Regions from separate parts of the Candidatus Contubernalis alkaliaceticus genome, predicted to be linked through region 3. Evidence: riboswitches for the same ligand, from Rfam matches in the RefSeq annotation. Region 3 holds a riboswitch; each other region holds the start of a gene.
The links. A riboswitch is a leader RNA that binds a small molecule or an ion and turns the genes downstream of it on or off. The one in region 3 is predicted to bind cobalamin.
Positions count from the first base shown of each region.

Region 1 (7,623 bases), 150 kb from region 3:
TTCCCTAAAGTTACTGTCTCTTCACTACCCAGTCCCTTGATAAAAGCCGCCTTCTCATCCCTTTCTCCTCCACCTTTCAAAACTGTAAGCTCCGCTTGAAGGGATGAGCAAACTTCACCAGCTATGCCGAAGGTATCTGCTGTAATTATATATACTTTCAAGTTTTGAGATATTTTATTCAAAAGAAAAGCAGTAGTTTTTTTAATTAAACCATTATTAGCTAAAGTCCCATTTAAATCAGTGACCAGATATTTAAGATTCAAGTCCTTGTATCCTGGAATGCTAATTATTAACATAATTTTCCTACTTTTTTTTATTTTACTTATCTTCTTTTTGACATTCCGTACAAAACCCGAAAATGTTTAAAGTGTGATATTCCAATTGAAATCCATGTTCTTTGCATATGTCCTTTTGCCGCTTTTCTATAGTCATATCCTCAAACTGAACCACCTTACCACAATTTTTACAGATCAGGTGATCATGATGCAGGTGACCAAAAACATGCTCGTAGTAAGCCCTGCCATCTCCAAAATCTACTTTTTCCACCAGGCCGCTTTCCACCAGCAAGCTCAAAGTCCGGTAAACCGATGCCCTGGAAACCTGTCGATTGCTTTTCCGGAGCATATAAAGAAGATCTTCTACATCAAAATGATCATGAACCGAAAAAACCTGCTCCAGTATGATTCTTCTTTCCTGGGTGAGCTTAAAACCTTTTAACTTCAGGTACTTATTAAATTTTTCCATTGCTTCCTTTTTCAAAGCTTTTCACCTACTTTATACTTTAACCGCAGTCCAAATATATCTTGGACTCTCCTAATAACGGGTCCAGCCCAGGCTTTTCCGCTTATTAAAATCCTGAAAAGTAAAATGAAGTGCGGTTATGCTTAAGTTAGCGCAATGGGTTTTATCTTCCGGCAGCCCGCCTAAAGCCTTCACAACATCCTCTCCGGTGATCAATCTGGCCTCCTGAATAGTTTTCCCCTTTGCCATTTCCGTCATCATACTGGTAGTAGCTATCAAAGTACTGCATCCGTATATTTTATATTTAATATCAGAGATTTTTTCTCGATTCACCTTTATATAAATAACTAAATAATCTCCGCAATCGGGGGCTCCGTAAGTGCCTATCCCATGGGCATCAGGCAGATCCCCTATATTCCTGGGATTAGTAAAGTGGTCTACAACCAATTGATTTTCCATATATTTCCCCACCTCATGAGATTCCATACAAAAAAGCATCTTAATTCTTTATTCTCTATAATTTAATAAAGTCCTTCTATATAAATAGTAAATTAGCATCACTAATTTAATAATGGGACTGACAAACAATTGCCCAGGGCAATAATCAGAGAATTTCACCAAAGGGAAAAATTTAAAAATTCAATTTAATTTCTATTTTCCCCTGGTATTCTTCTACTTTCCCCTGATCAGAAAAACGGGTAAAATCTGTATCTATGGGAATCTTGCCTAAAAGTGGGACCCCCATTATCTCAGCAGATTCTTCAGCCCGGCTGGGGCCAAATACTTCTAATTTTTCCTGACAGTGGGAGCAGCGAAGATAGCTCATATTTTCCACCAAACCAACTATGGGAACCCTTAAGCGGTAAGCCATTTTAACCGCCTTTTTCACCACCATCAGGGCTAATTCTTGGGGAGAAGTTACTACAATTATGCCGTCTACAGGTATAGATTTCAGGACTGTCAAAGGAACATCCGATGTGCCGGGGGGCATGTCAACCAGCAGATAGTCCAGTTCTCCCCAATCTACATCTTTCCAGAACTGTTTTACTGCTCCTCCAGCCTTGGGTCCTTTCCAAAGAACCGGATCATCCTCTTCATCCAAAAGAAGGTTAATAGACACAATCATAATACCTCCCGGAGTTTCTGCCGGCAGCATTTTCCCTTCAGCGGTTTTGAGCCGCTGCTGCAGCCCAAATATTTTAGGAATGCTGGGTCCCGTAATATCTGCATCTATGATCCCAACTTTATGTCCCTGTCTGGATAACTGCAGCGCTAAAAGAGAAGTGATGGATGACTTCCCAACACCTCCCTTTCCACTCATCACCGCCACCACTTTTTTTATCTTACAATCTTCCTGATCCGTATTTTTCTCAGTTTCTTCAACCGAACAATCCCTGGATGAATTCACTTTACTTTCTCCTTCTTTTCATAATATACTATAATAACCTTCTCCAAATTTATCCTTAAATATTCTTGTCGCCTTAATTATAGTTTATTGACCGGTTTCCGTAAAGACCTTCTTAAAAGCAAATGTTATATTTTACTAAGGCTTACGAAAACAAAAAAATAAACCTCCCGGGGGAGGTACGGCAAAGAGCCGATATGAATTTAACAGGTCACGCAAAAATAAAACCGGCCTTTGGAAGACCGGTCTGTGTACAATACATTACACACCACACCATTTCCTTTCTTCCGAAGGTAAACAAGTGACTAAAAAACAGGCAGGTTTCCTGACTCAGGTTCTTCGTCCTCCTGCACCTTCCCGTTTCCTTTAGAAACAGTGGTTCTAAAAAGCAGGAGACTCCCCTTTACAGTGGCGGGACCGCTCGGGACTCTAACCCGATTCCCTATTATCCAAATGAATTGGCACCTGTTTGATGTGATATTAACTTATTTATATTTTTATTCTACCTAAATTTAATTTTTCCTTCTTTAAAGAAATAATTTATTTATAAATACCTTATTCCAAAAAGATTAAGACAGCATAGACCAAGGAATCACACTCTCATCTCATCCATAAGATCATGTACAGTCATTTCTGGAGCTGCTGCAATTAAATCTTTCAAGGTCAAGTATCCCTTTAGCTTTCCTCCATCATCAGTAATAAAAAGGGCATAAACAATTTTTACTTTTTTTCCGGAATTTCTAACCCGGTCCAAGGCTTCCTGGACGGTAACATCTTCTTTAAGGCTAACGGGCCGGGAGTGTATATTCTTCTCTGCATTTTTAGCCATTTGATCAACCACTCTTTTCGGCAGTGTCCTGACTTTCCTCCTGATGTTTGCCATATTAATCCCTCCTGAGTTAATACTTTATACTGCTCTCTTTGAAACTTTTTAATTTCAAATAAGTCGCCTGATTTATCAGGGTCTCCTGTCACGAACACCACCCCCTCTGTAAAAAAATTCTTTATAAACAAAAAACGGCCCAGAAGAGCCGTTTAAATACCACAACCACACATGACAAAAAAATTAAAATTTGCCTGCTATGGAAACCACAACTCCTCGTTTTGGATTCAGCACTAAATGACGTAGATTCAAAACAGAATCAGCTACATTAAGCAGACCTTAATCCGATCATGCCTGTTATACCCATTGGCGTCTCTGGACGTTTTTGGGCAGCAGCCTGTGTTCATTTAGGAGCCTCCCCTAACAAGTGCATATTCACTTTTCATCCTTTATTATATGACAGTTAAAGAGAAATTGTCAATAGAAACCTGGGTTAATTTAATAAATAAGAGATGGCAAATAACAGATAACAGCAGTATGAAAAGTTACCCGGGTCTTTGACAGTTGAATAATGAACACATGTCTTAAAAGCCTTGAAAATAGGGCTTTTTTTATTGCAAATTTGTCAATTTTTCACCTATTTCTATTGAGTATTATTGAGTATTATGTTATAATATAAGGGATTGGGGGGTTAATATGAGATTGTCTATTTCGAAATCAAAAAATTCCACATCTCTTTACGTAATTAAATCAACTTATGAGAATGGTGTACATTCATCAAAGATTGTTGAAAAACTTGGAACAGTTAATGATTTGAGTAAAAAGTTAAACGGCCAGGATCCCATTGAATGGGCAAAGAAATACATAGCAGAGCTGAATCAAAAAGAGAAGGAAGAAAAGCTTGATGTGTTGGTAAAGTACTCACCTTCCAAGGTCATTACGAAAGATGAACAGCGCTCTTTTAACGGTGGTTATCTTTTTCTTCAACAAATATACTATCAACTTGGCCTTCACAAAATATGTAAAGAAATGTTAGGAAAATACAAGGTTACATATGACCTAAACTCCATACTCTCCAGATTGATTTACGGAAGAATAATCTTCCCTTCATCTAAGCTCGCCACTTACCAACTTTCCTCAAGATTTATAGAACAACCTAACTTTGAACTTCAACATATATACAGAGCTCTTGAAGTTATTGCTAAGGAAACGGATTTTTTACAATCATCCTTGTACAACAACAGTTTAAAAGTTTCTAAGAGAAATACTGGTGTACTTTATTATGATTGCACCAATTATTTTTTTGAAATTGAACAGGCAGATGGCGATAAGCAATACGGTCCATCAAAAGAGCATAGACCAAACCCAATCATTCAAATGGGCCTATTTATGGATGGAGACGGTATCCCTCTTGCATTTAGCATCAACAAAGGAAATACAAATGAACAATTAACACTAAAACCCTTAGAAAAGAAAATTCTATCTGATTTTAATCTTTCTAAATTTATCGTATGTACCGATGCCGGTCTAGCGTCCAAAAATAACAGAAAATTTAACGACAGGGAAGAACGAGCATTTATTACAACTCAATCAATTAAGAAATTAAAAGCACATCTAAAAAAATGGGCACTTGATCCAAACGAATGGCACCTCTCTAACGATGTAAAAACCTATGACATCTCTAAACTAGATGATGAGAAAGCTAAAAATAAAATGTTTTACAAAGAACGTTGGATTAAAGAAAATGACCTTGAACAAAAAATCATTGTGACGTACTCTATCAAGTATAGAGATTATCAAAGAAAAATCCGTAATTCACAGATAGAACGTGCACAAAAAACAATAGATTCAAATCCTACAAAAATAAAAAAATGTAATCAGAATGATTGCAGAAGATTTATTAAAAAAACTAATTTTACTCCTGATGGAGAAATTGCTGAAAAAGAAATATACAGTATTGATACAGAGGTTATCGCTAAAGAAGAAGCCTTTGATGGGTTTTATGCTGTATGTACAAACCTTGAGGATGATGCTTCTGAAATAATTAAAGTAAACAATAGACGATGGGAGATTGAAGAATGTTTTAGAATTATGAAAAGTGAATTTAAAGCCAGACCTGTTTATTTAAGCCGTGATGACAGAATAGAAGCACATTTTACAACTTGCTTTATATCCTTAATTATTTACAGATTATTGGAAAAAAAGCTTGGTGAGAAATATACCTGCAGTGAAATAATTAGAGGATTAAAGGATATGAACTTTCATGAAATAAAGGGGGAGGGTTACACTCCAACATATACGAGAACTGACTTTACTGATGATTTACATGAGGCATTTGATTTCCGTACAGACTACCAGATTATAAAAACAAAACAAATGAAAAAAATTTTTAAAGCGACAAAAAAATAAAAACATTACTCACTTTTTTGAATACAAAAAAAGCTTGATAATCCTTGTAAATCAGGGATCATCAAGCTTTTTGCTTGTAACAACTGTCAAAGACGAGATAAAAAATAATAATTTTCAATAAAAAAACTCCTGTTTATTGCTCTAGAGTGGGCTCTAGAGTGGGAATTCCTAATTAACTCTACTGCGATAGCCTTCAAAACATTCAGGACAGGCAAACTTACCCTCTTTAACCCTGGCCCTGGGCTCCATTATCCCTTCTCCACAAAAACCACACTGAACAGAATCGAATAGTTTGGCTTTAAATGGAAGGTCAACTTTAACTGTTTTAATTTCAAATATTTCTTCTACGGGCACATTAAGAATTATTTGGGTTAGTTCAGCATGATGTTTTTTAAATAGCTGCCTTTCCTCTTCTTTCACTTCCCCGCCACTGAAAAGCTTTTCCCTTAGTTCCTTCCAGCCCTCCGGAGCTACTTTTTCCATAGCTCCATGTTTTAGAGAAATTCTTAAACCTTCTTGTGTATCCCTTGAAGCAAAAGTAAAAACATTTTTTCCATAGTCTTTAAATATTAAATTCCCCTTACCAAAGGTACAGCTGGTCAACACCTGTATTGCATCGACCCCGCAATTATCTGTTTCCACTATGGCCACTACCTCTTCGTCCTTAGAAGGGCCAGCTTCCATCCTCTTTAAATATTCCATAGCCGCCCGATACCCATAAGCTAACCCTGGACAAACATGACCATGAAACTCCACAGCTTTTTCCCAGGGTGTTTTTTCCATACACATATTATAATCCCTCCAGTTTTAAGTATAGAGCTGAAATCGCCCGGTCTTTGCTAGAAACAACCTTTAGATTCATTTGCCCCTAATCAACAATACCATATGATTAGTGGTACCGCTAACTATATGGTAACACACTTCTAGAATTAAAGCCAAACAATTTTTATGCCAACCTGTTATATAAAAACATATTTATTAACTGACAGTTTGATCAAAAAACCAGATGACAGGCTTTCCAATGTCGCTCTCCAATCTTCAACAGAAGAGGTTCCTCCCGAGAGCAAACCTCTTTCACCTGGGGGCATCGGGGATGAAATCGACAGCCTTGGGGAGGAAAAATAGGGTTGGGTGGTTCTCCCCTGATTATTTGTTCTACATTAGCTTTTTCCCCGGGATCCGGTTTTGGGACTGCAGCCAAAAGAGAGCGGGTATAAGGATGCAGCGCTTCCTCCACTAGACGTTGGCTATCCAAAACTTCTACGATTTTCCCGAGGTACATGACCGCAACCTGATGGCTGATGTATTTGACTGCAGCCAGGTCATGGGAAATAAAAAGATAAGATAATTGGTAGTCATTCCTAAGCTTTTTTAGTAAATTCAGAACTTGGGCTTGAATGGACACATCAAGACTGGCCACAGACTCGTCACAAACAATAACTGACGGATTTAATGCCAGGGCCCGGGCTATAGCTATTCGCTGCCGCTGGCCGCCGCTGAATTCATGGGGATAACGTCCACGATGTTCCGGTTCTAACCCTACATCCTTTAAAAGCCTTTCCACCTGCTGCCGGCGCTGTGTAAATGAACCTTTTTTGTAGTTATAAAGGGGTTCTCCAATGATCTGTTCTACCTTCATCCGGGGATTCAGTGAAGCGTAGGCATCCTGAAAAATTACCTGAACATTCTTTCTCCACTGCCTGAGTCCTTCTCCCCTATACTGAGTAATATCCTCTCCAGAGTAATAGATACTTCCGGAGGTAGATTCCTCCAAACGCAGGATCAATCGGCCCAGGGTACTCTTCCCACATCCACTCTCACCTACCAGGCCCAGGGTCTCCCCCTCCCGAATCTGAAGGGATACACCATCCACAGCCCTGACCTTCTCCTGCTTTTCAGAAAACAGACTGTCTTGTGAATAGTGCTTAAACAAATTAACTACTTCTAAAAGAAAAGTTTCTTTTTCCTGGGAAGTACCTGCTTCTAACCTGTTAATTCCCACAGTATTTGCAATCTCCACAGACATCTATATCAGCACCTCTTCGGCATGACTTTCACAGCAGGTTTTTTCATCCAGTGGGAAGAAACAGGCGACCTTATGACCGTCATTTATATCCATCCATAATGGATATATGCTTTTACAAATCTCCTCTGCTCTGCTGCATCGGGGGTAAAAGGAACACCCTTCCGGCATACTATGCAGAGCCGGCGGCTGTCCCTTAATAGAACATAGTTCCTGATTATC
Region 1 is NZ_CP054699.1:2,659,810-2,667,432, forward strand. It holds gene HUE98_RS13335 (HAD family hydrolase) at 1-296, opposite strand, end outside; gene HUE98_RS13340 (Fur family transcriptional regulator) at 319-759, opposite strand; gene HUE98_RS13345 (iron-sulfur cluster assembly scaffold protein) at 814-1,200, opposite strand; gene HUE98_RS13350 (Mrp/NBP35 family ATP-binding protein) at 1,373-2,149, opposite strand; cobalamin riboswitch at 2,445-2,630, opposite strand; gene HUE98_RS13355 (CBS domain-containing protein) at 2,739-3,029, opposite strand; M-box (ykoK) riboswitch at 3,234-3,404, opposite strand; gene HUE98_RS13360 (IS1634 family transposase) at 3,666-5,378, shown strand; gene HUE98_RS13365 (FmdE family protein) at 5,547-6,167, opposite strand; gene HUE98_RS13370 (ABC transporter ATP-binding protein) at 6,373-7,404, opposite strand; gene HUE98_RS13375 (ABC transporter ATP-binding protein) at 7,405-7,623, opposite strand, start outside.
Region 1: linked by a shared signal. The riboswitch ahead of HUE98_RS13350 (Mrp/NBP35 family ATP-binding protein) and the one ahead of cobT (nicotinate-nucleotide--dimethylbenzimidazole phosphoribosyltransferase) in region 3 are both predicted to bind cobalamin.

Region 2 (7,623 bases), 280 kb from region 3:
CCAATAACAACAGTCTTCATATTTTCACCTCATTTATTATTATTATATATATTCAGGGGATGCATGTATTTGATATCATTATATTGCTACGCATAATCCTTTGTCAAGTCAACATCATATTTCCTATACCTGTAAAAATTCCAATATATAGCATAGAAATTGACAGAAAGCCTTTAGTGTGTTAAAATTTGTTTGTAGCTTTTCTAGGAGGTCTTATTATGTTTAATGTGGGGGATAAGGTTGTTTACCCGATGCATGGAGCCGGAGTGATAGAAGCTATAGAAGAAAAAGAGATTATGGGAATCACTAAGAAATACTATATCATGAAAATGCCCATTGGTGAAATGAAGGTAATGATCCCTTTGGATAACGTCAGTAAAATAGGATTAAGGCAGATTATTGATGAAGAAGGCGTTAACAAAGTTTTTACCATACTCAGGGAACATCACACTATTATTTCAACTAATTGGAACCGACGGTATCGGATGAATATGGAGAAAATAAAGAGCGGCAATATTTTCAATGTTGCCGAAGTGGTTCGCAATTTGATGATTAGAGATAGAGATAAGGGCCTTTCCACAGGGGAAAGGAAGATGTTAGAAAGTGCTAAACAGATTTTGGTTAGTGAGTTGGTCTTAGCAAAAGGGATAGACGAGGATCAGATGCTCTGCATACTGGACGAAGTCTTTCAACATCAAAAGTAAGCACTTTTGATGTTTTTCTTTATATAGAGGTTTTTTACTTTGTTTCATATGCATACATATTCAAGCTTGAATTTGGATATTTATATAAGTTATAATGAAAATAGCAGCAGTGATTCTATATTTATTTACATAAAGGAGGTGAAAAAGATGATTCCTAAAATATTTCGTATAATTTCACTGATTATTGGTTTTGTGCTGGGGTACCAGGCCTTTAATGCCGGGTTTAATGCTCTTTCCACAGTTACCACGTTTAATTTAACTGAAACCGGCCTAAGCGCTGCCAGCATAAGCGTTTCTGTTTTGGGAGGGTCAGCATTTGGAATTATATTTTATATTATTACTCCCATAGTAATAAACCAAGTGGTTCAGTTTACATCCTGGGTTGATGGGAAATTGAAGCTTATTCCTACACAGGATATAGTTTTAGGTACCATTGGTTTGGTTATAGGCCTTTCTATTGCGGCTCTTTTGAGTCTTGCTCTTTATAGGATTCCCTGGGTGGGGGTTTATCTTTCCCTGGCAGTTACTCTAGTTTTGGGATACGTGGGGATTCATATTGTCACTAATCGGAAAGAAGAACTTTCTTTTATAACTTCTCTCTTTGCCTGGCAGGCGAAAGGGGAAAAAGTATTATCGGATAAAGGAATAAAAGTACTGGACACCAGTGTAATCATAGACGGTCGCATCGCCGATCTTTGTAAAACCGGTTTTATGGAGGGAGTACTGATGATTCCAGGCTTTGTTTTAGATGAACTCCGTCATATTGCTGATTCATCAGATGTACTTAAGAGAAATCGCGGACGACGGGGTTTAGATATTTTAAACAAGATTCAAAAGGAACTGGATATTCCCGTAAAAATTACTGAACAGGACTTTGAGGACATGGAAGTTGACAGCAAGCTGGTGAAATTAGCTAAACTATTGAAAGGGAAAGTAGTCACAAATGATTACAACCTGAACAAGGTCTGTGAACTCCAGGGGGTTTCGGTGCTGAACATTAATGAGTTGGCCAATGCCTTAAAGCCGGTAGTTCTCCCCGGGGAAGAAATGACCGTTCAAATAATTAAAGATGGTAAAGAAATGGGACAGGGAATTGGTTATCTAGACGACGGTACCATGATCGTGGTTGATGGAGGGAAGAAACATATGATGCAGCATCTAGAGGTAGTAGTCACCAGCGTATTGCAGACAGCCGCGGGAAGGATGATATTTGCCCGGCCAAAAGCATATCTGGCCAAGTATATTAACGAGGCCAAATAGTGTTGGTCTCCGCTGTAGTAGCAGCCGCTGGAAAAGGAAAGAGAATGGGTGAAAAAGTCAATAAACAGTATCTGTTGTGCGGTGGGAAGCCTGTTTTAGCTCAGACTTTGTTAAAGATTTCCCAGTATCCCTTTGATAAAATTGTGGTAGCAGTTGCTCCGGGGGAAGAAGATTTCTGTCAAAATAAAATTATTGATCCTTTACAACTGGATATTCCCATGACCGTGATTCCCGGGGGTAAGGAAAGGCAGGAAACCGTTAACAAAGCACTGAAAACCTTGGCCCCACAGACTGAGGTGGTGCTCATACATGATGGGGCCCGTCCCTTTATTACCCAAGAGCTTTTGAAAGAATCTGTTGATACAGCCAGGAGTTATGGAGCTTGTGTGGTGGCTGTTCCGGTTAAGGACACTATAAAAAGGACAGATGAGGAAGGATTTGTGGTGGATACGCCAGCCCGCAGCCTGCTGTGGGCAGCGCAGACACCACAGGCCTTCCTTTTCCCATTAATCTGTGAAGCTTATGGGAAGGCACTTGAGGAGGGTTTTTTAGGTACTGATGATGCATCCCTGGTGGAAAGGTTAGGCCATAGGGTGAGAATTGTCCAGGGCAGGTATGAAAATATTAAGATTACTACTCCTCAGGATCTGATGCTGGCGGAGGCTCTCTTACGAGAAGAAGGGGTTGGAAAAAAGCCATGGTGAGAGTTGGAATAGGCTATGATGTTCACCGGCTGGTCAAGGACCGGCCGCTTATTTTGGGAGGGGTGGAAGTCCCTCATCATATGGGACTTCTTGGGCATTCCGATGCTGACGTTTTGATTCATGCTCTGATGGATGCTCTGCTGGGAGCTGTGGGTAAGGGAGACATCGGCAGGCATTTTCCCGATACCCAGGAGCAGTATCGGGGAATTTCCAGTGTTATTCTTCTGGCAAAAGTGAATCATATTCTAAAAGAGGAAGGATACCAGATCGTCAATGTGGATACAGTTGTTATCGCTCAGAAGCCAAAATTGGCCCCTTACATAGAAAAGATGACGCAAAATATTGCTTCCACCCTTGGAGTAGATGAAAAAGCCGTCAATGTGAAAGCAACTACCACCGAAGGATTAGGTTTTCCCGGCCGAGAAGAGGGAATAGCAGCACAGGCAATAGTATTGCTTTCAAGTATGTGAGAATATTGCCAAATTGTCAAGGGGACGGTTCTTCTACAATATTATTTAAAACTTTTTTTTAGAAAATTTCATTAGGTTTAAAATCCGTTTAATCTCTTTTTTTTAGGGTATAAGACCCCCACCTCTAAGCGTTAGCGTAGGTGGGGCTTATAATCAGGTGGAGTAGAGTCTCCACCTGATTCCCCGATGTTTAAGCTTGATGAAACGAGTTTACTCATAAAAATTAAAATGTTGTAACAAAAAATATAGATGAAAGTCAGGAGGTATACAATTTTGGATAGAAGAGTGAGGGTTAGATTTGCCCCAAGTCCTACTGGGCCTCTACATATCGGTGGAGCCAGGTCGGCTCTTTTTAACTGGCTTTTTGCCCGAAAAAACGGTGGGGACTTTGTAGTCAGGGTTGAGGATACCGATGTTGAGCGTTCTACCCTGGTATCGGAAGAGGTTATCTTAGATGATTTAAAATGGTTGGGGATGGCCTGGGACGAAGGGGTTTTAGTGGGGGGAGAGAATGGGCCTTATCGGCAGAGTGAAAGACTGTCCCTTTACAGCACTTACTGGGAAAGGCTTTTAGAGGAAAAGAAAGCTTATCCCTGTTATTGTACCGAAGAGGAGTTGGAAGCGGAAAGGGAATCCTTGCGGAATAAGGGACAAATGCCCAGGTACCTGGGAAGGTGCAGGGATTTGACTCTTGAGCAGCGGCAAAAGCTTGAAAATGAAGGGAAAAAGCCAACAGTCCGTTTTCAGGTACCCCAAGGGGAGATTATCCCGGTGGAGGATTTAGTCCGGGGCAGGGTAGAATTTGAAAGCGATGGAATCGGTGATTTTGTTATTGTAAAGTCAGACGGTATTCCTACTTATAATTTTGCGGTGGTTGTGGATGATGCGTTAATGAAGATTAGTCATGTAATCCGGGGAGAGGAGCATCTTTCTAACACCCCCCGGCAGATTATGATATACAAGGCCTTGGGATTTGATATGCCTGAGTTTGCCCATATTTCCTTAATCCTGGGGGAAGATCGGTCTAAAATGAGCAAGAGGCATGGAGCCACTTCTATTCAGCAGTATCGTGAGAAGGGTTATCTTCCCCATGCCCTTTTAAACTTTCTGTCCCTTTTAGGTTGGGCGCCGGAGGGGGAAAGAGAGGTTTTTTCTCTTTCCGAACTGGTGCAGGAGTTTTCCCTGGACCGGGTTTCCAAGAGCCCTGCGGTTTTTAACTTGAAGAAACTGAACTGGATGAATTCCGAGTACATAAAGAAGGAAGCACCGGAGGTCATCGCCGGGTTGGCTTTGCCTTATCTGGTAGAGGCAGGGCTCTTGGAACAGGATCTGACAGATGAGCAGAATGATTGGCTGGTAAAGGTAATATCCCTTCTGCAGGAACAACTGCATTTTATTGAGGAAGTGGTGTCTTTCATTCAGGTGTTTTTCGGGGACAAGATAGATGCGTTTACCCCAGAGGCACTGGAAATGATGAAGGAGGAATCCTCCCCCAGGGTAGTAGAAAGATTTAGAGAGCAGATATTGCAGGAGGAGAACTGGGAGGTGCCCTCCATTAAAGCAATTTTTAAGGGAATCGGAAAAGAACTGGGTGTAGGCGGCAAAAAGCTGTTTCAACCGGTACGGGCAGGTTTGACGGGAAGCCTTGAGGGCCCCGATCTCCAGAATTTAATTCTTCTTTTGGGACGGGAACGGGTGGCCATGCGTTTGGCTTTTACATTGGAAGCCTTAGAACATAATTTTTAAAGGTAAATACCGAAATACGGGGACACCATACTTAATTAGGGAAATAAGGTAATTCAGTATGGTGTCCCCGTATTTTTCCATGGCCAAAAGAGGACGCTTCGGCTTTTTCAGCGGCCTGATTACCCGAGGATTTTTCTAGAATTGATTTTAACTTGATTCACTATAGGGAAATAACGGCGGTAGGAGCTTACGGCTGTTCTCTGGAGCACAGTCGGCAGGCTTTGCAGCTGTTCAGGAAATACGGGGACACCATACTGAATTATAATAAAGAAATATTTTAAGTGAATTCGTTTTAGCTTTGCTGAAACATCGGGGAATCAGGTGGAGACTCTACTCCACCTGATTAAAAGCCCATATACACTAACGCTTAGAGGTGGGGGACTTATTTCCTAAAAAAGAGAGATAAAATAATTCAGTATGGTGTCCCCTTATTGTTCCTTATTGTTCGGTGGTAACTACCAGGAAATGTTTACCATAAATTACTATATTGACATTTCTTTGAATTGCTAATAGAATAATAGTGAAAAATAAATATTATTAGTTCCAGGTGCCTAAAACAGGAGAATAGGGAATTAGGTGAAAATCCTAAACGGGCCCGCCACTGTATGGGGAAGCCGGTACCGGCAGCCACTCCGAGAGGGGGAAGGCGGTATCTTAGGTGATGAAACCGAGTCAGGAGACCTGCCTGGAATGAATGAAAAGAGCTGCTTTCGTGCTCAAAGCAGGCTGTAACGTAGGATGATGGAAAGTCCACGCTGTAATTAGCGTGGACTTTTTTATTTCTAGTATAAAGGAGGGATTTCAACTGAAAGCTGCTGTTTTGGAGGGACGAGAAAAGCTGGTAATCAGGGAAATTGAAACACCCCAATGTGCCGGGGGGGAAGTTCTAGTCAAACTGGAGGCCTGCGGAATCTGCAGGACGGATATGAAGTGTTACTTAATAGGCCAGCGTGACCTTAAGCTTCCCCGTATCCTGGGGCATGAAATAGCCGGCACAGTTTTCGCCATAGGAGAGGGGGTAAAAAATGTAGTGCCCGGAAGCAGGGTGCAGGTGCATCCGGGAATCTTCTGTGGGGAATGCCATTACTGTCGGCAGGGCTTGGACAATATGTGCGACTCAATTAAAATCATGGGGTTTAATTATGATGGAGGTTTTGCAGAGTATCTTCGAGTTCCCCTCCAGGGAGTTCAAAACGGAATATTAAATGAGATACCCCTGGGCCTTTCCTTGGTAGAAGCCTCCATGACGGAGCCCCTGGCCTGTTCATTAAATATGCAGCAGTCTCTGGGAGTACAATCTCCAGACACGGTTCTCGTGGTAGGGGGAGGCAGGCTGGGGATATTAAATGCAAAATTAGCCCGGCTGCGGGGAGCCCAAAAGATTATACTGCTGGAGCAGGATCTTGGAAGATTAGTTGGAGCGGCAAATTATGAGTTTGATTACTGCATAAATCCGTTAAAAACATCTGCTGAGAAAGAAATAAGGATGCTTACAAATGGCATGGGGGTTGACGTAGCTATCCCCTGCTGCCCTGGTCCTGAGGCTGTCAGCATCAGTTTAAATGTTATGGCCAAAAGAGGACGCTTCGGCTTTTTCAGTGGCCTGATTACCGAGGATTTTTCTAGAATTGATTTTAATTTGATTCACTATAGGGAAATAACAGCGGTAGGAGCTTACGGCTGTTCTCTGGAGCACAGTCGGCAGGCTTTGCAGCTGTTAGGGGAAGGGGCAATTCAGGTGAATGATATGATTAGCGGCATTCTTCCGCTGGAGGAGGTGGAACAGGGGATTTGCCGGGTTAAAGAGTTGAAAGGTTTGTCCCTGGTTATTAATTTTCTTGATTCTTAAAGAGGGGTGAACTTTGGGAGTTTTTGATACCCTGTTTTGCAAATATGTAAGCCCTTTTAGTAACTTAAGCAATACTGTTGATTTAAGCAGAGGTTAATAATTTAAAAGCCTATCACATGATGGATTTTAGTTAAAAACTATAAATAAGGGAGGAAGTAGTATGTCAAAAGGAGATGTAAAGGAGTTTGGAGCGGTTATATCAAAACTTATTAAAAAGGAAAACATAACCCGAGAGGAATCCCGGGATATGTTTTATGAAATCCTGGATAATGCTCAAAGCGATATGCACCAGGGTGCTTTTCTGGCAGCACTGGCAGCCAAAGGGGAAACGGCCGAGGAGATTGCCGGTGGTTGGGAGGCTATTTACGAATTGGATACGGTAAAAGTTGTGCCGGAGACGGAAGGCCCTCTGGTGGATAACTGCGGCACCGGAATGGACTCCATTAAGACCTTTAACATCAGCACCGCTGCTTCAATTGTGGCGGCAGCTGCAGGAATTACTATGGCCAAGCACGGTGCTCGGGCCATTACCTCAATCTGCGGCACTGTAGATATATTGGAAGAGTTGGGGGTGGATGTGGAGTGTGGCCCCCAGGTGGTGAAAAGAAGTATTGAGCAGGCGGGTATCGGAATTTTTAATGGTATGAGCCCTGAGGTTCATCCCAGGGCATTGGGCAGAATTCTTTCCCAGATTTCCTTCGGGACGGTGCTAAATATTGCTGCTTCACTGGCCAATCCGGCGCTGCCCGGTTACGGAGTAAGGGGAGTTTATTCCCGGGAACTGCTGCAGCACGCCCCACTGATTATGCGGGAAATTGGCTACAAGAAAGCCCTGGTGGTACACGGCCTGGCGGAGGACGGTGTACATGGCATGGACGAAGCTTCCACCC
Region 2 is NZ_CP054699.1:3,092,230-3,099,852, reverse strand. It holds gene HUE98_RS15385 (nucleoside triphosphate pyrophosphohydrolase family protein) at 1-20, opposite strand, end outside; gene HUE98_RS15380 (CarD family transcriptional regulator) at 219-704, shown strand; gene HUE98_RS15375 (PIN/TRAM domain-containing protein) at 852-1,964, shown strand; gene ispD (2-C-methyl-D-erythritol 4-phosphate cytidylyltransferase) at 1,964-2,668, shown strand; gene ispF (2-C-methyl-D-erythritol 2,4-cyclodiphosphate synthase) at 2,662-3,138, shown strand; gene gltX (glutamate--tRNA ligase) at 3,409-4,884, shown strand; cobalamin riboswitch at 5,413-5,587, shown strand; gene HUE98_RS15355 (zinc-dependent dehydrogenase) at 5,651-6,733, shown strand; gene trpD (anthranilate phosphoribosyltransferase) at 6,894-7,623, shown strand, end outside.
Region 2: linked by a shared signal. The riboswitch ahead of HUE98_RS15355 (zinc-dependent dehydrogenase) and the one ahead of cobT (nicotinate-nucleotide--dimethylbenzimidazole phosphoribosyltransferase) in region 3 are both predicted to bind cobalamin.

Region 3 (7,623 bases):
TTAGCTCCCACGGCATAGGCCCCGATAATCATACCCTCTAGAACAGAATGAGGATTTCCCTCCAGAATACTTCTATCCTGAAAACAACCGGGGTCACCTTCGTCCGCATTGCAGATCAAATATTTGGGATCTCCCGGAGCATTAAAACAGGACTGCCATTTTACCCCCGTGGGAAATCCCCCGCCTCCCCGCCCTCTCAGGTTGGAGGTCTTGATTTCCGAAATAACCTGCTTTGGAGTCATGTTTTCCAGCACTTTTTTCAGAGCGCTGTATCCCCCTAAAGCCATATAGTCTTCAATCTCCGTCGGCACCAGCTTTCCATTGTTAGCCATCAAAAGACGGTATTGTTTTTTATAAAAAGGCACGTCATGTTCTTTAATAATCTGTTTTCCCGAAACAGGCTCCACATATGAAAGACGTTCAATTATTTCATCCTTAATAATAGTCTTTTCAATAATTTCTTCAACATCTTCTTCCTGAACCCTACAGTAAAGAATATCACCCGGTGTTATAACTACCAGGGGACCCTGCTCACAAAAACCATGGCAACCGGTTAATTTTGTATCCAACTGGAAGTCTAATCCCTTTTGTTTCAAAAGAGACTTAAAAGAGGATAACACTTCCAAAGCTCCGGAAGCCATACATCCTGTTCCACAGCAGACAGATACACAGGGCTTTCCTGACACCCTGTTCTCCTTTATGGATTCTCTCAATATTTCTAAATCCCATGGACTAGTTATCTTCTTTTTCATGATATCCCCCCATAAGCTTACCAATCTTATTTAGGGTCAGCTTCCCATGATATTTGCCGTCCATTACTACCAGAGGACCCAAGGCACAGGCACCTACACAGTTCACCGTCTCCAGGGAAAACTCTCCATCCTCAGAAGTCTTTCCTGGGCTTACCTTAAATCCCTGGCATACCTTCTCCAAGATTCGAGGAGCACCTCTCACGTGACAGGCGGTCCCCATACACACCTGAACCTCATGTTTCCCTTTGGGAACTAAACTAAAACATTTGTAGAAGGTAGCGAGACTGTAAAGCTGGCTCATAGATACTGCCAACTTCTTTGAAACCCGGTGCAGAGCTTCTTCCGGCAGATAACGGTATTCATCGTTGATGTCCTGCAAAATAGAAATGTAAGGTACGTCTTCTTCACTACTGTACTTATCAATCATCTGGTCAATCTTTGTTAAGTCTACCTTCATTTAGCTGCGGTAACTTGTTTTAGAGTTTGTCCGAAAACCCAAAACACTTACCTTTCTCCCTCCTTTTCTCCTTTGTAAAAGTTTTGCTGAAAGCCCCATTGCTTGAGCAAAAACCCATTACAAGGCGGAAAAGCCTATAAAAAAACAGAGGATAAAGGCTTTTGCGTCTTTGCAAGAAGCAAGTTATTACTCCGCTCATCTTTTAAAATAATTTTTACATGATGCAAAAAGGTTTCAAGCATACTCCTAAATTATAAACTGCCATAAAACTAACTGTCAAGAAAATTGCTTTCACATTATGAAATGTGTGCATTTTTTCACAATGCAACCGCCTCTTTCATTATACAAAAACGCATGACAGCGGAAGGGACAAGGGGCCCGTCCCCCTTGTCCCTCTTTGTCCCTCCCTTCATTCCTCCTTTTACTCCGTCTTACCTGTTACCCCTGCCTCTGAGAAAGTGGCCATTTCATTTAATATTTTTAAAGAGCCATCAATAATGTTCATAGCCAGAGCTGCCCCTGTTCCTTCACCCAATCGCATATTCATATGAAGCATTGGTTTTAACCCCAGATAGTCCAGCATCGCCTTATGACCCGGTTCTTCTGAAAGGTGGGAGGCAATAAGATAATCTTTAACTTCATTTTTTAACGCCGCAGCAATTACGGCGGCCGCCCCAGAGATAAATCCGTCAATTACCACAGGAATCCGGTTGGCTCCACATGCCAGGATTACCCCCACCAGGCCGGCGATTTCATACCCGCCAACTTTAGATAAAACATCAATAGGGTCATCAATATCAGGCTTGTTTACCTCTACAGCGCGTTTTATGGCATTTATCTTAATCTTCAGCCTTTCATCATCCACTCCAGTCCCCCGACCCACTACATCTTCTACTTCTTTTTTAGAGTACAATGAAATTATGGCTGTGCTGGGGGTGGTATTTCCAATACCCATTTCTCCAATTCCTATCAAAGCGGTCCCTTTTGCAAAACAATCTTCTGTCACTTCAATTCCATTTTCTATGGCTTTCACCGCCTGCTCCCTGCTCATAGCCGGACCTTTGCACATGTTATCCGTTCCATAGGCTACCTTTTTCTTAATTAAAACTTTCATATCCGGCAGGTCACTGGCCACTCCGATATCTACAATAATTAATTCTGCTCCCACGTGACGGGACAACACATTCATGGCCGCACCACCAGAAATAAAATTCATAACCATCTGAGGAGTGACTTCACTGGGATAAGCGCTTACCCCTTCTTCCACAATCCCATGATCCCCAGCCATGATTATGCTGGTTTTTTTTGGCAGCCCCGGTTTTACTACTTTGGTAATCCCGGCAATTTTTTTAGCAATACATTCCATTACCCCCAGGCTTCCCGGGGGTTTGGTCAGGTCATCCAATCTACCTTGAGTTTTCTCCATTACCTCTCCATCAATTGGTGAAATTTTTTTAAGAATTTCCTCAAATCTCTGCATCTTATTTTTCCTCCTTTTTTTAAATAAATAAAAAACCCCAGCCAAATAAAAACTAGGCCGAGGATTTTACCATTATCCTTCAGCAGTCTTCCTCTCCACGGGGAAAACTAACTCTAATACAGGCAGGTCTCCTGGCTCCCTTTCATCATCCTCCATCCCTTCCCATTCTATAATTCCTTGAACAGTGGGTTTATTACAGAGGACTCCCCGGTTACAGTGGCGGGACCGCCCGGGATTTTAACCCGGTTCCCTATTCTCCATAACGGCACCTGTTTTAGTTTTACTATTCTATTATTTATTAAGATTATATAAATCAATTACAGTGTTGTCAATAAGTGAACCAGATATAATTACTGGTTTTTTATGGCTTTTTATGGCTATATAATTTTTTGTTTATTTTTCTAAGTTAAGTCAAAACTATAATTAGAATGAATCTAATGGAGGTGAAAAAGATGCAATTAGTTGCAATTGTTTCCGAAGAAGTACGATTAGCAGCTCTATATGACAGATTAAAAACAGAGGGATTTAATGATTCAGATATTCATATATCTGAGCTGGATGACCGAGATAATTTTCGTGAATTGGATCAAAATATTGATTACCAGCAGTTTGATGACAACAGCTTTATGATGGGTTTTAAAGTTCCGGACAATAAGGTAGACAGAATAAAAGACCTTTTTGAAAAGGAGGGAGTCAGGGAAGTCTATCTTCACTAGACCTCCAACCAGAACTAAAAACAGGAAAGTTACAATAAAAAGCTTCATCTGCAGCAGCGGATGAAGCTTTTGAAGTTAGAAAATTTTGTTATTTTAAACAAAGAATATTTGTGTGTTTAAATATTACTCAACCTTGATTGCTTCCTCAGGGCACTCATCTTCACAGGTGCCACAATCTGTACACTCATCATTATTTACAACCGCGATGTCATCCTCAATAGTAATACATTCTGCCGGACACTCATCAACACAGCTTCCACAACCAGTACACTTTGCCTTATCAACTAACGCTGCCATTATATCCCTCCTTCTATTATTTAATAATTATTTTAGTGCGCAAGCACTATAAAAATCCCTATTCGACAACGAATTAAATAATTCCTTCAAGAATAAAAAAGTAATTTTTGAAATCACTGTTATGTCTTCTCAACTTCTCAAAATACTTCTTCATAGCCGTGCTTTAATCCTTCTTTTCATTAGTTCTTAATGTAAAACTACAGGGGAGAAGCTCAACTATAGATTTAACGGTAAAACCTGATGATCCCCCCATGATTACCTGAATATCTGCCCCAAACTCCGCCAGAACCTGTCGGCACTCCCCACAAGGAGTAGCACTATGCGACCCGGCATGTATAGCTATGGCTATAAATTTCCGGCTTCCCTGAGAAACGGCTTTATATACACAAACCCTCTCCGCGCACATGGTAGAGCCATAAGCAGCATTTTCTACATTACAGCCGGTAAATATTAAATTGTCTTTTGTAAGCAGAGCAGCCCCTACTTTAAATTTTGAGTAGGGAGCATAGGCAAATTCCCTGGCTGCTTCCGCTTTTTTTAATAAATCTTTATAATCCAATATTCTTTTCTCTCCTAATGCTTAATCGGAATATGCGGGTAAAGTAAGGTTATCCACCTTTTCAATATCCATACGGAGTCCATAACGTATCTCTAATTGACTTTTTATTAGAGTCATACCGCCTACCAGGATCTCCGGATTACCCACAGCTTTTATAACCACAGGGTTTACAGGTATACTCTCATCATTCACTCTGATAATTGAGCCAACACACCGAATATGAGAGGTAGCTATAATGCGCTGGTCCCCTACAGCCACACCTTGAGCATCAGAGTTAAATAGTTCATGTACCAAATTCCTAATATCAGTATCGTGGACGATTTCTTCTGAAGTTTGGCCATTTTCTTTATCATATAACCGGATAATAATACCTGCTCCCGTCATCTCCGCAAGCCCTGCCGCCACCCTGGTCTCATAAAGTATATTTCTGAGTGAATTCAATTCATTAGTCAGCACATTAACTTGATCCAGAGGGTTATGGGTAGCCACCGGTTTGCCCTGGCCGTTTTCCACTTCTATTTCAATAATCTGCCGGGGGGAAAAATCACTTTGAAAAGCCGTTTTGTTAATTTCCTCTAAAGTTTTTTCTTCAATTACACCTTCCGGCTCCACAATTATGCCTGTTTCGAAATCATAGGTAATGGTAACATTTAAGTTGGATTTTATCTCCCTGATTTTTGAATCCTTATTTATCAATGACAGGATTAACTCCTGTTGATAACTCTCATACTCTCTAGAAATAGTTTCCTGAACAGTCCGGGCGTTTGATAAGATTATCTTATATAATTCTTCGTTCCCTGTTGCCAACTCTATATCATAATAAAACCGAGATAAAGTTTCCATCACCCTGGGCCGTTGATCAACCTCCAGCTTTTCTGCCTGCCGGCGGTTGTACTGAACAATTTCCTCAGCCAATAATTTCTTGCTGCTTAGATTATCAGAAATTTCCGACTGTACAGGTCGCAAGAAATTTATCCCTATAGTTAGTAGAAATGTGTTTAATATCAAAAGAAAAATAGCAAAAAGTAAGAGCTTATTCTCCTTTACATGAACGGTTAAAGTTTTCATCCAGGCATTGAATCCCCCTAGCAAAATAATCTTAGTAAAACAAAATAGAAAAATTATAAGTTTGAAGACTCATTCTTAAGTTCGACATTTCTGGCAAGAACCCTACTAAAAAAGAATTTTAAATAATAAGGTTTCTTAAAGGTTGTTTTCAGGGCTAAAAACTCCACCGGAAATAATCAGCTTGAGTCCTTCTTCCACAGACATTTTCAAAAGGGTTACCTCCTGGCTGGGAACTAAGACCAGCATCCCTGAGGTAGGGTTAGGAGAAGTGGGGATAAACACATTTAAAGTTTTAGAATGAGTACTATCTTGAACTTCCCCCCGGCTCTCACCGGTCAAAAAACCTAAAACATAAATACCTTTCCGAGGATACTCTATCATAACCACCTCTTTAAAGGCAGTTTTATTCTGCTTCATAAAGGAATCCACAATCTGTTTAAAAGACGAGTATACATTTCTAAGCAGCGGAATCCTAAAAAAAATATGATCCATTAATCCCAGTATTTTTCTTCCCAAATAATTAGAAGTCAAATAGCCCACCAGTAAAATAAATAATATAGTGATAATGAAGCCTAATCCCGGCAGTGGACTTCCATAAATACTGGTTATGAGAGAAGACAACATGCCCTCTAGAAAATTAAAAAGCAGCCAAAAAACATAAAGGGAACCCACCGAAGGAATTAAAACAGCCAGACCAGCAATAAAGTAATTTCTTATCCTTTTAATCATACTACTACCTCCACAACATTACTAATTTAGGAACAAAAATAATTAAAGCTGTTACCACAGAAAAAATTGCGGAAGTTAAAACCGCACCGGCGGCAACATTTTTCGCCACCTGGGCCAGGGAACAAATTTCACTGGTACATAAATCTACAGTTTTTTCCACTGCAGTATTCACAAGCTCCGCCGTAATAACCATAAAAATAGCATTTAAAACAAATAAAAACTCCACCGTAGAAACATTCAAGCAATAGCTCAAAACAAGAGCTAAAAAAGCAGCCATAACATGAAATCTAAAATTTACCTGAGTTTTTATAGAGTAACCAATACCATGAATGGCATAAGGAAAGCTTTTTATAATTTTCTTGAACATTTTCTCACCCTATTTTATATTATACCCTTGATAACCTATTATTTCCATAATTTTCCCCATTTTATTCCACATCTGCTCATATTCTTCTTCACTTGAGTGATGATATGACAGAAGATGAAGAAAGCCATGAATATATAACAGGGCTATTTCCTTATTTATTGAATGTCCTGCTTCATCTGCCTGCGCCTTTGCTTCCTCCAAAGATATTACAATATCCCCCAGAAGCACTTCGGGCTCTTGGAAAAATTCCTCACCTTTATCTTCTTCCAGAGGGAAAGAAAGGACGTCGGTAGCCTGGTCTTTTCCCCGATACTGTTTATTTAACTCTCTTATATAATGATTGTCCACAAAACAAAGACTGACCTCTATATCATGGGAAAGCTTTTCCTCCTTCAGCATCTCTTGGGTAATTAGTTCCAACTGGGACAACAACTTGTCCTCTAATTGTATTTTATCCTGAAGGTCCCTTATTAATAACGGCATTTGTTTTTTGTGCCCCCCTTTCGATTTCCGCTTTCAAATCTTTCTCCGGATATTCTATTCGGGAGTGAAAAATACCCGAAAGAATGCTGGTTAATGCGTCAGCAATTTTATCCAAGTCCTTCAAGGTCAGGTCACTTTCATCCAGCTGACCATCATTTAGCTTTTCCTTAATAATCTTTCTAATCAACCCCTCTACCCTTCCCGAGGTAGGCTTGGACATGGCTCTAACCGCAGCCTCCACGGCATCAGATATCATGATAATAGCCGCCTCTTTGGTCTGGGGTTTAGGGCCTTCATAGCGGAAATTTTCCTCACAAACGTCATCCTTCTTTTCCTTCTCTGTAGCCTGATGGTAAAAATAGGCAATTACGCTGGTCCCATGATGCTGTAAAATAAAATCGGTGATGATTTCCGGCAGCTTCGCCTCCCGGGCCATCTCCACCCCATCCTTAACATGAGCTGTAATAATTAACGTACTCAAACTGGCAGAAATCTTATTGTGAGGATTATCATTGGTCAGTTGGTTTTCTATGAAAAAATAAGGACGTTTCACTTTTCCAATATCATGGTAATAGGCACCTACCCTGGCTAACAGGGGGTCTCCCCCCACCACCTCCGCTGCGGCTTCTGCCAGGTTAGCCACAATAATGCTGTGATGATAAGTTCCCGGCGCCTTAATCAGCAGTTTTTTTAATAAGGGCTGATTAGGATTGGC
Region 3 is NZ_CP054699.1:2,814,696-2,822,318, forward strand. It holds gene HUE98_RS14060 (NADH-ubiquinone oxidoreductase-F iron-sulfur binding region domain-containing protein) at 1-752, opposite strand, end outside; gene HUE98_RS14065 (NADH-quinone oxidoreductase subunit NuoE family protein) at 733-1,209, opposite strand; gene cobT (nicotinate-nucleotide--dimethylbenzimidazole phosphoribosyltransferase) at 1,631-2,689, opposite strand; cobalamin riboswitch at 2,794-2,977, opposite strand; gene HUE98_RS14075 (hypothetical protein) at 3,142-3,405, shown strand; gene HUE98_RS14080 (indolepyruvate ferredoxin oxidoreductase subunit alpha) at 3,529-3,702, opposite strand; gene HUE98_RS14085 (cytidine deaminase) at 3,866-4,261, opposite strand; gene HUE98_RS14090 (DUF881 domain-containing protein) at 4,283-5,329, opposite strand; gene HUE98_RS14095 (DUF502 domain-containing protein) at 5,465-6,058, opposite strand; gene HUE98_RS14100 (diacylglycerol kinase family protein) at 6,063-6,425, opposite strand; gene ybeY (rRNA maturation RNase YbeY) at 6,435-6,908, opposite strand; gene HUE98_RS14110 (HD family phosphohydrolase) at 6,877-7,623, opposite strand, start outside.